Regions from separate parts of the Desulfosarcina ovata subsp. ovata genome, predicted to be linked through region 2. Evidence: riboswitches for the same ligand, from Rfam matches in the RefSeq annotation. Region 2 holds a riboswitch; each other region holds the start of a gene.
The links. Region 2 has a riboswitch for cobalamin ahead of GN112_RS13750 (helix-turn-helix domain-containing protein). Riboswitches for the same ligand answer to the same signal wherever they lie in the genome.
Positions count from the first base shown of each region.

Region 1: linked by a shared signal. The riboswitch ahead of GN112_RS14195 (ABC transporter substrate-binding protein) and the one ahead of GN112_RS13750 (helix-turn-helix domain-containing protein) in region 2 are both predicted to bind cobalamin.
Region 3: linked by a shared signal. The riboswitch ahead of GN112_RS28220 (helix-turn-helix domain-containing protein) and the one ahead of GN112_RS13750 (helix-turn-helix domain-containing protein) in region 2 are both predicted to bind cobalamin.

Region 1 is NZ_AP021879.1:3,210,367-3,214,590, forward strand. It holds gene GN112_RS14190 (ABC transporter permease) at 1-133, opposite strand, end outside; gene GN112_RS14195 (ABC transporter substrate-binding protein) at 137-1,801, opposite strand; cobalamin riboswitch at 1,929-2,220, opposite strand; partial or broken gene cbiM (cobalt transporter CbiM) at 2,335-2,994, shown strand; gene GN112_RS14205 (HI_1622 family ECF transport-associated protein) at 3,056-3,217, shown strand; gene GN112_RS14210 (energy-coupling factor transporter transmembrane component T family protein) at 3,237-3,803, shown strand; gene GN112_RS14215 (sirohydrochlorin cobaltochelatase) at 3,967-4,224, opposite strand, start outside.
Region 2 is NZ_AP021879.1:3,101,559-3,105,782, forward strand. It holds gene GN112_RS13740 (hypothetical protein) at 1-676, shown strand, start outside; gene GN112_RS13745 (TonB-dependent receptor plug domain-containing protein) at 588-1,097, opposite strand; gene GN112_RS13750 (helix-turn-helix domain-containing protein) at 1,276-2,385, opposite strand; cobalamin riboswitch at 2,379-2,555, opposite strand; gene GN112_RS13755 (acyl-CoA dehydratase activase) at 2,605-3,363, opposite strand; gene GN112_RS13760 ((Fe-S)-binding protein) at 3,402-4,224, opposite strand, start outside.
Region 3 is NZ_AP021879.1:6,440,895-6,445,118, forward strand. It holds gene GN112_RS28215 (TonB-dependent receptor) at 1-1,291, opposite strand, end outside; gene GN112_RS28220 (helix-turn-helix domain-containing protein) at 1,617-2,645, opposite strand; cobalamin riboswitch at 2,759-2,975, opposite strand; gene GN112_RS34945 (hypothetical protein) at 3,114-3,236, opposite strand; gene GN112_RS28225 (ATP-binding protein) at 3,352-4,224, shown strand, end outside.

The DNA.
Region 1 (4,224 bases), 110 kb from region 2:
ATCCGTATTTGTCCAGGGCGATAATGGTTGCCGGGTCCCCGTCGGTAAAGCGCATGAGACAAAAGGTGAGCGTTACCACCCCAACCAGAACCAGCACGGCATTGGCGAATCGTTTGAGGAAAAAGCCGGCCATGGATCAGATCTTCTTCATGTTCCAGAGATTTTGATCCGCCCCCACCCACTCTTCGGGCGGAAACACGAACTCACCGAGATCCTTACGATACGCAGCCACTTTTTGCTCGTTGACGGCAAAAAGAATGATCTGTTTGGCATGCACGCGTCGCTGGATTTCAAATGAACAGGCTTTGTAAGTATTCCAATCGGTGCTCTGATTATACTTCTGGATCGCGTCCTCCAGCGCCGGATCGTCGATATGAAGGGACCACCGTCCGCCCTTGTTCGAGAACTGCTGGCTGAGATTGAGGTAGAAAGAGGGAATGTTGCTGTGGGTGGCGATATCGAACTGCATCTGGGCCAGAATTTGAAAGGTACTGCCCGTTTCTTTCTGATCGATCGTCAGATCGATGCCGATGTCCCGGAAAAATTCCCGCATCAGCACGCTAACCGTGGGCACCTTTCCGGACAGGATGGACAGATGCAACTCCCGGCCGCCATATTCCCGAATCCCGTCACCGTTTGTATCGATGATGTTTTTGGCGTCCAGAATGGCTCGCGCCTTTTGCACGTCATAGTCGTACAGCTTCAAAGAGGGGTCGGTCAGGGGGGATGTGGGGCCCAAGGGGCCGGGACAGATCGTAACCGTATCGCCCAACAGTTTCTGAATCGCCTTGACATCAATGGCGTACTTCAAGGCACTTCTGATCTGGGGATCGTCAAAAGGCGGCCGGGTGTGGTTCACAATCATCAGGCGTGTGCCCCAGTTGTCGGCCATCGTTACCTTGATCTTCTCATTATTCTTCAACAACTTGATGTTCTCGGCACTGAGGGTGCTGTTGGGTGTTTCGCCGGTAAGGTCCACTTTTCCCGACTCCAGCGCGATCGCCCGCGCTGCGGCGTCCGGAACAACCTGCCAGTCAATCCGGCTGAATCGCGGCGTCCCCTGCCAGTAGACGTCGTTGCGCACCACACTGAAGCATCGATTTTTCAGATGCCGCTCCCCATCCCAGATATACGGCCCGGTCCCCACCGGCCAGGCAACGACATAACCAGGAGATGCCGACTTGTCGGTCGCAACGGACTTCTTCATCATGGCCATGGCCGGGCTGTTCTCAGATCCGGCTTTCGGCCTGGGCATCTTCATCGCGGGGGATGGGCCTGTTGATGGGCCGGCCTTTATGCTGGCCGGCGCAACGATGGCGTTGGTTGAACTGGCCAGCAAGGTAAACAAGGTGGGGTGGGGCCGTTTGAGGACCAGTTCGACCGTGTGCGCGTCAATGACGTTCACGCTTTGTAAAACGCGTACGACGTTCGACCAGTTCCCGCTTTTGAGTTTCTCTACATTTGCCCTGACCGCCGCGGCATCGAAGGGGGTGCCGTCGTGAAAGGAGACCCCTTTTCTCAAGTAAAACACATAGCTCTTTCCGTCTTCCGAGACCGTCCACGACTCGGCCAGGCAGGGTACCGGGTTGCACGCGGCATCCAGGTTCACCAGTGTTTCATAGATAAGCGCCGCCGGTTCCCACATGCCGTAGGGGGAATAATCGCCGGTGCGGGTAGCATCCCGACCCGTTGCGATCGTTAGAACATCGCGATCCGTTTCTTCCGTTTGTTTTTTTTGGGTGGCCAAAATAAAAAAGAACACCGATAGAACGATAACGGTAATAACGGTTATTTTTTTCATGCTTATCTCCTTCAGTAACTTATCCACTTGTAACCGCCATGCAAAAAAGAAACGGGACCTTTCTATCTGGCATGTGATAGAAAAGCCCCGTTTTAGGCTTCTTAATTACTTTTCGCACTTACCCTATGCGAAAACAGTTTTTTTGGCAGGTCTTCTGGCTCTCCCGCCTTTACAATAACCTTCCCACCCCCCGATCGAGAGCAGTGGCGTTTCACCGGTGACCAATATCGTGTCCAAAGAGCCGTTGAAGGCGACGGTGTGGATAGCCATCTTCTTCCTTCGCGGGCACAAATATGAGGCTGCCGGTATTGTAAAGGTTCCCTCGACAAAGGGGCCGGGATTACAGCGGCGGGTCCGCTTCCGATTCTCACGGAATTCCCTTTTAAGCGCCGTGGCGCACCTTATATGAGAAAGTCATTATGTACAAATACTTCTAATTGTCAAGGGCCATTCCAATTTGTGTCAGGACAGTCGAATCAGAGTCCCTATTTTTAGTTGACAATTCAAAAGCAAATTTAAAAGGAGCACGCATCATGCACATATCAGAGGGTGTTATTTCAGCACCGGTTCTCATCGGCAGCGGCGTCCTCACAGTGTCAGGCACTGCCATCGGATTAAAAAAAATGGACTATGAGCACGTTGCCCAGGCGGGGATTCTGTCGGCAACCTTTTTCTTGGCCTCCCTGATCCACGTTCCCATCGGCCCGTCCAGCGTCCATCTGTTGCTCAGCGGTATTGTGGGGCTGATGCTTGGATGGGGGGCCTTTGCAGCCATCCTCGTGGGGCTGGCCCTGCAAGCCATGCTTTTTCAGTTCGGGGGGATTACCGTTCTCGGAGTAAACACCCTGAATGTGGCCGGCCCGGCCGTGTTGTGCTAATACCTGTTCGGTCGGCTGGTGCAGAAGGACACCGGACTCGCCATTGTCGGGGCCTTTGCCTGCGGGGCACTTTCGGTGCTTCTGACGTCACTTATGGTCGCACTTTCCCTGCTTTTTACGGAAGAGAGCTTTTTTGAAGTCGCCGCCCTGGTGGTGACCGCCCACCTTCCCGTAATGATCATCGAGGGCATTATCACTGCATTCTGTATTGGATTTCTCAAAAAGGTCGTTATCCCCCTGGAGGAGGTGGCAGCCGCCTTCCCGGCAAAGGATACGCGACGCCCCGACGGCGTTACCGTCAACCGAAGCGGCTAAAACCGCACCTGCTGATTCGCAAATGGTTTCGGGTCTTAGCGCACAGGAAATTCAGGCGATCGTGGAAAAGTCCCTGGATAATAAGCTGCGTCGCATTATCCGCAAACTGTCGGTAAAAGAGAATACCGGGTCAAACGTTAAGGATATCGCCGGCGGCATTGGTTATATCTTCGTTCTGGTGGGCATTGGGACCTATTTCAATTATCGGCGAAAAAAAGCCTGAATCACGGGTAAAGACGCCGATGTTGAGTGAATCCTTTGCTCAGGGAGTCTCTCTGCTCCACCGGCTCGATCCACGGTTGCGGATTGTTTTTGCTACGCTGTTTTCATTCCTTTTGGCGCTGTCCCTGAAGTTTCCCACCCTGGTCAGCGGACTGGCCATGTCCGTCATTCTGGTGTGGATATCCCGGCTTCCCCGGATGGAAGTCGCCAGGCGGCTGACCGTTGTTAACATTTTCAACATCGTGCTTTTTCTGGTGCTGCCCATTACCTTCGAGGGAACCATCGCGTTTTTTCTGGGACCGGTGGCATGCACCCGGGAAGGTCTGCTCCTGGCGGCCCGCATCACCCTCAAATCCAATATAAATACCTATAAAACCTATGCCTATCTGTTCGGCATGCTGCTGGTCCGCGCCCTGGCAAGGGCGGATCGGGTCTACCAGTCCATGCTGTGCCGGGGATTCAAAGGGAAGTTCTATTGTATTCATCAATTCTCTTTTTCCCGGACGGACCGGATCGGGTCCGGTTGTCTCTTTTTAACCCTGATTTTGCTGGGAGGAATGGAATGGCTGGCGCCGACACTATTTTAATTGACGTTGCAGGAACTTGAGTTTCAGGCAGTTGCGCGCAACTGCCGCTATGCGCTACGGTGGCCAGTGATAGACAAACAAAACGGCTCGAAAGTATCGCGCGGGCACCCCTTCCCGCCAGACTATCGAGCCGTTTTTATTTCTGCAGAACAGGCGCTTGCGCTTACTTCAGCGCAATGCCCGCATCCTTGGCGGCATCCCGGATATGTTCGACAAAAATTCCGGCAAAGGCGTCATTGGAACCCAGGCCTTTCAAAACCGGCATGACTTTCAATCCCTGTTCCTCGATCAAGGTTTTCCAGGAATCGTCTTCTTCACTGGCCATGTCGTTGGTCGCATGATCTCCTGCCACGATCATGAATGGCTTGAGTATGACCTTGTCGCCCTTGGTGCGGGAGAGACATTTAAGCACATCATCTAT
Region 2 (4,224 bases):
CGACGCCCAGGCAAATCCGATCAAGGAAATTGCCCCGCTTTACGATGCCACGATGGCCGACATCAACGGTGCGTTTGAATTATTGGAAGATTATCTTCGTCAAATCGGCGTTGACCAGGCCGACGGAGTAATTTTCTGCGCGGATGGCGATCGCAGATATTGGAAACGATTTTCCTCACTGGCAGAAAAGCTTGAAGCCAAGACGTGTTTCCAAGTGATCGACTATACCCATGCCAAACAGAATTTGCATATTGTCGCGGATCATCTTCCCAAAACCCTTGAAGCCAAAGAGCGAACGGCGATTCTCAAGAATTGGAAGGACCTGTTATGGCAAGGAAATTTGATGGAAATCCGAAATCAGATTCGTCAGTACATCACGTATCCGTCGAAGCTAAAGAAAGCATTGAACAAGTTCAACAATTACTTTGTGAAAAATCTCCGCCGCATGCAGTATGCGGCCTTTCGGTTATTAAATCTGCCGACCGGCAGCGGTTGTGTTGAAAGCGCGATACGTCGCGTGATCAATCTTCGGTTGAAAGCGCCGGGTATTTTTTGGAAGCGTGAGACCGCTGAGGTCATGCTTTTTCTCAGGAGCACATTACTTTGCGGGCGTTGGGATAATATGCTGGAACACTTGCTACAACTGAATCGAGGAACATTTGAAGCTTGCCCCTAAATGGGATTGCACCCACTCTTTCCACGTTGTTAAAATCAATGTCCGTAAACAACACCTTGTCACTGGGGACGCCGTCTATATAGATGGTTACAGGGTTCTTAAATGTATATCTGCTGCTGCCCAATCCTCTGAAACTAATGTCTCTAATGCCGTTGTTGTCGTTTGCCTTAAGGTTGGGAACTAAATTCAGGAGATCCGATAGGGTCGTTATATTGGCATCCTCAAGATCTATTGCCGTAAATACGCTTATGGATGCGGGAATTTCTTGAATTTTCTCCTCATGTTTATTTGCCGTAACCGTTATTTCATCAAGGCGATAGCTTTCATTCTCATCGGCATTCACCTCCTTTGTGAGTATTGAAAATGCCAAGCTTACAGAAAGAATGCAAAGTATACTGAGCTTAATCGATTGAAAAGTCACAGATTCCTCCTTGGTGCCGGTTTGAAGACTGATGGGGCAGCTCCAATCCTCATTGCCCATGATGATGGTAAGTTAGTTGCGTTTATTGTTTTAAACCGGTTGGTTATAGACAATCGTGGAGGTATCTATAGGCATAAAAAAAAAGGAGGGCTACCATACAGGTCCATTTTTTTTGTCATCATCGTTCATTTTGACGATACCGGCTGGGAGGCATGCCAAAATGTTCCCTGAACGCTTTTGCAAAATGGCTGGAGTTTGAATAGCCAAGGGAATAGGCAATTTGAGTCAAGCTCAAATTTTTATTCTGAACCATCCTTTTGGCCTTTTCTATACGCTTGAATCGAAGATATTCCGTAGGTGTTGTGCCGTAGAACAGATTGAAATCATGATACAATTTTGTACGAGAGACACCTATTGCCTTAGATAGTTCAATTATATTCGGAGGGGATTGAAGGTTTTTTACCAACAATTCCCCTGCGTAATGTATTCTGTCAATGTCACAGGATTTTAATCGAGCGGTCTTTTCTTGTTTGCGTATGCTCGGGTTAAGCTGGTCAAGCTTGCACGCAATCAACTCCATTGCCTTGGCCTCGATAAAAATTCGATGGCCTGCCCCTTGATAAGGGCAATGAATGATTTGTTGCAAGATCATGTGCATAGAAGGGGTGATACTATCCGTGCAATCAAACGGTTCGCTTATACTCCCATTGTCTCTTAAAGGGACTTTTAAGTTAATGAGGATATTGTACAACTCCTCTTCCATCAAGGCACCTAAGGAATAGGGATCTATCAATACGACAATGTTATTTATCCGGGTTCCGGGCATGTCTTCAAAAAAGCCTTCGCGGCTTGGAAAATAGAAAAATCCGCTTTCCCTATTCTTAAAGACCAAACTTTTTTTTAAGCAATACAGATCTAATTTTGTAGTTCCGGAAAGCCAGAAACTGAAACCGTATGTGGGGCAATCACCGCCGTGCTCGATTTTAACCTTATGAAATATATTATAATTATTAATAAATACGTGAATTCCACTTTTGAAGTGATACGCCTTCATCGTCCCTTCACCGAGACATTGTGAAATTCTCAGGCATTGCTCAACGCAGCCTTTTCCCATAGTTTGGGAATCAAGGGGATCATCTTGCGATATTTCCGTTTTTTTTTCGGCCTCACATTTCTGCATATAAAAAATAAAAAATCCCTGAATCGCAAACAGGTTACGATCCAGGGATATCCCTTTTTTATCCAGATAGATCCTGAGTAACCGGCATTGCCATACACGGTTGCTCAACGTTTTATCAGGTAGGTCTTCTGACTCTCAGATCATCCTCATGCTGCGCCTTCCCGTTATATCAACAGTGGCATTGTGCAGCATTTGTCACCGATCACAGCGGCGGGCCCGTTTCCGAATCGCACGGAATTCCCTATTAAGCCAACGGCACCAGATAAATTTTGATTTTCCGACTACATAACAAGAAGCGAAAAGTCAAGCGTATTTGCTCTTCTTTTACTATGCCGTCTCCTTGGCCAGCAGTGCCGCACCCAGCGCACCCACCCGTTGGGGATCGTCCGGCAGCCGAATGGTGCGCCCCAGCTTTTCTTCCAGCAGTTTGTGCATACAAGGGTTGTTGGCCACGCCGCCGGTAAAGGCGATATCCCCTTCCGTGGAAACACGGTTGATCATGCCGGCTGCCCGGCGGATGACGCTGGCGTGCAATCCCCGGGCAATCTCCCGGCGGTTCTCCCCCTTGGCAATCAGGGAGGTCACTTCGGATTCGGCAAAAACCGTGCACATGCTGGAGATGTTGAGGCCCTTTTCCGCCAGCAGCGCTTCGCGGCCGAAATCGTCGATGGCAAATCCCAGGGTGCGGGCCATGATCTCCAGAAATTTTCCGGTGCCGGCGGCACAGCGGTCGTTCATCTCGAATTTCTTCACCCGGCCGTTATCCAGCATGGCAATGGCTTTGCTGTCCTGCCCACCGATGTCGATAACCGCTCGAACGTCGGGAAACAGCGCACGGGCGCCCCGGGCGTGGGCCTTGATTTCCGTCACTGTTGACGCATCAAAGGATATCTCGAACAGGTTGCGGCCATAGCCGGTGGCCATGATGCGGTCGAAAGCCACTCCCGCGATCATTTTCTTGGCCTCGGCCATGGGGTCGAAACCGGTGTCGGCCTGGTGGCTCTCTAAAATTTCATCGGCCTCATCGACCACCACCAGTTCGATGGTGCGCGATCCGATGTCGATACCTGCAAACCGTTTCGCCATTGCGATTCATACTCCTGTGGTCTGAAAAGGACGCATGGTCAGCTAGGATTCCTGCCCGCCCGCTGGGTGGCGGCGGCAAGACTCTTTTTAAAGCGCCGCTTGAGTATCAGACGGTTGATGTAGGTCAGCGGACTGCCGGCCCCCCGCATACTCCCGTTGAGCGCCTTTTCAGGAAAAAAAAGCACGTCGGCGAGATGCACGGTCGGGGTCTTGCGATTTAAAAACCCGGCGCAACCGGCACAATACGTGACCAGCTTGCGGCCTTGCGCTTCCCGGCTGCGGATTCGCCTCCAGTTCCGGGCCAGTTCCGGACGCATGAACCCCACACTGCCGCCTTCGCCACAGCAGAGGGTGCGGCCACGGCGATGTTTCATCTCAGTCACGGTGAGTCCCATTCGCCTCAGGATGGTACGCACGCTGTCCTGAACGGCGGATTCCCTGCGAAGCGGGCAGGGATCGTGGATGGCCAGTTCGCCATCCCCTCGGGCAGCGGCGGGAAGTTCTCCCCGGCTTAAAATTTCATAGACGGTTTCCACCGCCAACCCGTTGCCGTACTGCTTAAAAATTTTGTGGCAATTGGGGCAGGCAGTCAGCACCCTTCGGACGCCGTTGGAGCGCAGGTAGTCCCGCATTTCAGCAAACATCCGATCGAAATGGCCCTGCCGGCCAAGATCATGACTGGGTTTGGTGCAGCAGTCGAAAACGATGCCCAGCGCCGGGATGCTGCGCTGCAGGTGGGCGAATAGCCGCCAGGTGGATTCCGGACGGGTTCCGGGTAAGGTACAGCCGGGGAAAAAAACGGTATCACATCCGTCGGGAAGCCCATAGTAGGAGAAGAGCGCTGACGAGCCCCGCTTCTCA
Region 3 (4,224 bases), 3.3 Mb from region 2:
CTTCAAATTCCTGATCCTGCTGTTCATATCGCAAGCCGGCAATCAAATTGATGTGAGGGGCCAATCCATAAGTAACATGGACAAAGGCTGCATAGGTGTCCCCATCGATCTCCCGATCAGTAGAACTGTTCATGCTTGAATAACTAGATATGGTCTCCCTTTTTTTATGTTTATAGTCATTGTCATAATACAGGCCGAGCAGCCATGTTAACTGCTCTGAGGCATAGTTCAGTCTGAATTCCTGTGCCGTGGTTCTTAATTGGTCATCTTTATAGATATGTGATAATGTCTCGCCGGTATAATCAAAATCGTCCACGGCTTCGTCATTGTACGACCTTCTTGTGGTAATCGATGTTAATGTCCACAACTCACTAAAATCATAGTTGATTTTCAGTGCTTGCGAATTTTCACGTGGTTTATAATTGCCTTCTAGGTTGGAGGTAACTTTGCGATCCCCTGGAACGGAAATCCCGTATGTCGCGGCTCCGTATTCTCCCAGGGTTATATTTGCTCCCCCATCGTCGTGTTCAAGCATCGAAGCAATCAATGAAATATCCAGTTGATCCGTCGGCGTCCATCGAAGATGAGCCTTTCCCAACCAGTGTTCTCTGTCATCTACCGTATCGCCGGTAATGGTGTTTTCAATATATCCATCTCTTTGATAAAATTGCCCGGCCAGGCCTATAAAAAGGCTATCTTTTTGTATCGGGCCACTCACATTGAACGAAATTTCTTTTTTTAGTTTATCTCCTGTTTCACCGGAAAGCAGGCGCCCCAATTCAGCGCTGATTTTTCCAGTGAGTTGGTTGTTGGGCTGCGATGTGATAATATTGACGACGCCGGCTTGGGTGTTTTTCCCATACAGGGTGCCCTGCGGTCCCCTGAGTACTTCCACACGCTCTACATATAGCAGTGCATCTTCATATCCAAAAGTTGATAAGATAGGGATGCCGTCGATGAAAAGTCCCACCGACGTCGTATAGGAGAGATGGGGTGCATGAATACCGCGCATGGATGGTGAATTGATGCCTGGTCCACCTTCATTGAAAACCATAAAATTGGGGACAAAATCGGCTATTTCGCTGATTGATTTGATTTTTTTATCATCAATATCTTGATCGCTGAACACCGTTATGCACATCGGCACGTCCTGAACGTTTTCCTCCTGCTTCTGAGCCGTAACCGTCATGGTTCCCAACGTCATATACTTCTGCTCCTCGGCTCCAGCCGACATGGCGATACAGCAAACCATCAGAAAACCTGTAACGGCCCAACCACACTGGTTTTTCATACGCTCTCCTGTTCATCGACAAATAATAACGGCAAGATTCACAGACCAAACAAAGAAACCGGACACAACTCAATTCTAAGTCTCTTGGGATATTATTAGCAGCGAAGCACCAAACCGGCTTGTTTTCATGGCCTTACAAGGCCGATGGTTAACGATTGAGATATCGTCGTGCTCTTACATTAAAATGGATTTCCGTGCGAATCCCATTTGATCTTTTTTTTGTTCGAAATGAACAAAGGGGAGGGCTCGGTGAATAAAACCGGAAAGCATTGAAGTCTGCTTCGCGTACATTTCTCGTATGGATGTCCGGGATGTATTATTTTTGTCAGGAGGATGGTTTTGAATTGGTCAATCTACCTGCAAATCTATTTCGGATGAACCTATGGGGATTTTTGCCGAATTGTTTGAAAAAAGCTCTGGAAAAGGAGGACAGGCTGTTGTATCCGACCCCGAACGCTGCTTCCGTAACATTCATCTGATGGTTTTCCAGCAGTTGCTTTGCCTGTTGCAGTCGTATTTTTCTCAGATACCCAAAAACAGTGGTATCGAACACTTGATGAAACCCCCGGTTCATTTTGGCGTGGGATATCCCCACGGATCTGGCAAGGTTAAATAACGTTGGCGGATTTTTCATATCTTTGGCCAGGAGCGATGCCGCCTGATGTATTTTCTCTACATCCGACAAGGTGATCCCACCGTCATCCGGGTAAGTATTTGAACATTCATCAAGTTGCTGTAACCGGCGGGCAATCAAGTCCAGTATCCTGCTCTCAAGAAACAACCGGCGGGTAGGTCCGGTTAACGGGCAGCGAAGAATGGATTCAAGGGTGGAGAGGATTTCCGGCGTGATTTCGCCGGGCTGGTAATAGCTATATTCTCTGGTCCCATCCACAATTGATCTGAATGCCATGGGAAAATGTTTGCAATCGCCACCCACCAGGGTATTAAATACTTTGGGTTCAATGATGATCGAAAAAGAGAATCTGCGTGTATCCTTGATGTCCTCCCCAGTGACGGACAGGCAAGGGAAATAACAAAGCGGACTGTGACCTTCGCGTAATAGCACTGATAGGTCCATCCCCGTATACCGGCCTTGCATTTGGCCGGATACGCAAAATTCGATTCCAAACCCAGATCGGTTGAAGACGATATCCCATTCACAGTGCTGTTTCACCTGGTAGTCAGCGATAAACAGATAAAATCCAGAACGGAATTCAATTTGTTTGAAAATACCCGTGCCGATCATCTCCGGGATTTGCCAGCATGCTTCACCGTGCCTCGTGAAATCGGCACAGGTATCGCCGGGCAGGTTCATTTCATAGCCGTTTATCGCCTTTATGGTAATTTGGTGCATAATGACATGTCCTCGAAATAAAAATCCCCGCTTCCACAGTGGAAACGGGGATACCGTATTCAATCCCTGACGGTGCAACGATGAGTTTTCATCTACTCCCTACCCGGGAGCGATTCCAAACCAATCAGCAGGCAGGTCTTCTGGCTTCACATCCATCCCGACGGTCTTCCCATTCACAATGTCGAACAGTGACACGAATTGCCGAGATGCCCGCTTTGAACCATTCAAAGCATATGTGTTACAGCGGCAGGTCCGCTCCCGACTTTAACGGGATTCCCTCTTAGAGCCTGTTTGATAAATCCGTCTAAGGCCCGCTAACGGCGTTGGGAAGTGTCTCAAAATGCTCACATATTATATATATGCTCCGCTTTTGAGCCACTTTCCGCCTTGTTATCGAGCCTGATCCAGACTTCTCAAACAGGCTCTTAGGTTCTTGCGAACGCCTGCAAATTAACAAATTGAAAATATTTAAAACATCTCATATGGTACGATGTCAATCCTTTTTCTGGCGATGTCCAGCTCCATGAGCATCATGGGTATCCCGACGACAGAACTCTCCACGTCCACGGAGGAAAAACCGACACGCTTCATCGTTTCGGCGACTTCTCCGCTGTTGAATGCGAGAGGAGCAATAAAGTCATCGCAAAGGCCATTTTATAATCCACCCTCATTATATACCTTGTAATTTTGTAGCAAGCATCCTAAAATGCAAGGTATGATTCCCCGATGGATTACCAACGAAATAAAGAAAAAAATCGCGCAGGTGCCGGCGGTCGCATTGCTTGGCGCTCGTCAGGTGGGTAAGACCACACTTGCCAAAACTATTGCAAAGGGGCTGGATTCCGTCTACCTCGACCTGGAAGCACCGGAAGATCTGCTCAAACTCAGGGATCCCGCCATTTTTTTACGCGGCCACAGTGATAAACTAGTCATACTGGATGAAATACAACGTGCACCGGACCTATTTCCGGTGTTGCGGGGCCTTATTGATAAAAATAGGGAGCAGGGACGTAAATCCGGGCAATTTCTTTTCCTTGGCTCAGCCTCCATGGATTTGATGCGGCAAACGTCCGAAAGCCTTGCCGGTCGAATCAGTTACATCTACATGGGCGGCCTGAACGTCATCGAGACCGGCCACCAAAGCCAAACAATACACAAGCTCTGGGTAAGAGGCGGCTTTCCCGAAAGCTACCTGGCCGCTGACGACAATATTGCCATGGATTGGCTTGAGGATTTGATTCGCACCTATCTTGAGCGGGATCTTCCACAATTGGGTTATCGTGTACCAGCGATCAGGATGCGCCGCCTGTGGACTATGCTGGCCCATCTGCAGGGCGAACCGGTTAACTATTCAAAGCTGGGTGCAAACCTTGAAATTGATGGCAAAACCGTGAGCAACTATATCGACATCCTCTCGGATTTGTTACTGGTCAGACGTTTGGAGCCATGGCATGCCAATGTCAAAAAGCGGCTGATAAAATCTCCACGCTACTACATCCGGGACAGCGGCATTTTACACCGGCTGCTTGGAATCGACCAGTATGATGCCCTGCTTTCCAATCCGGTGCTTGGCAAAAGC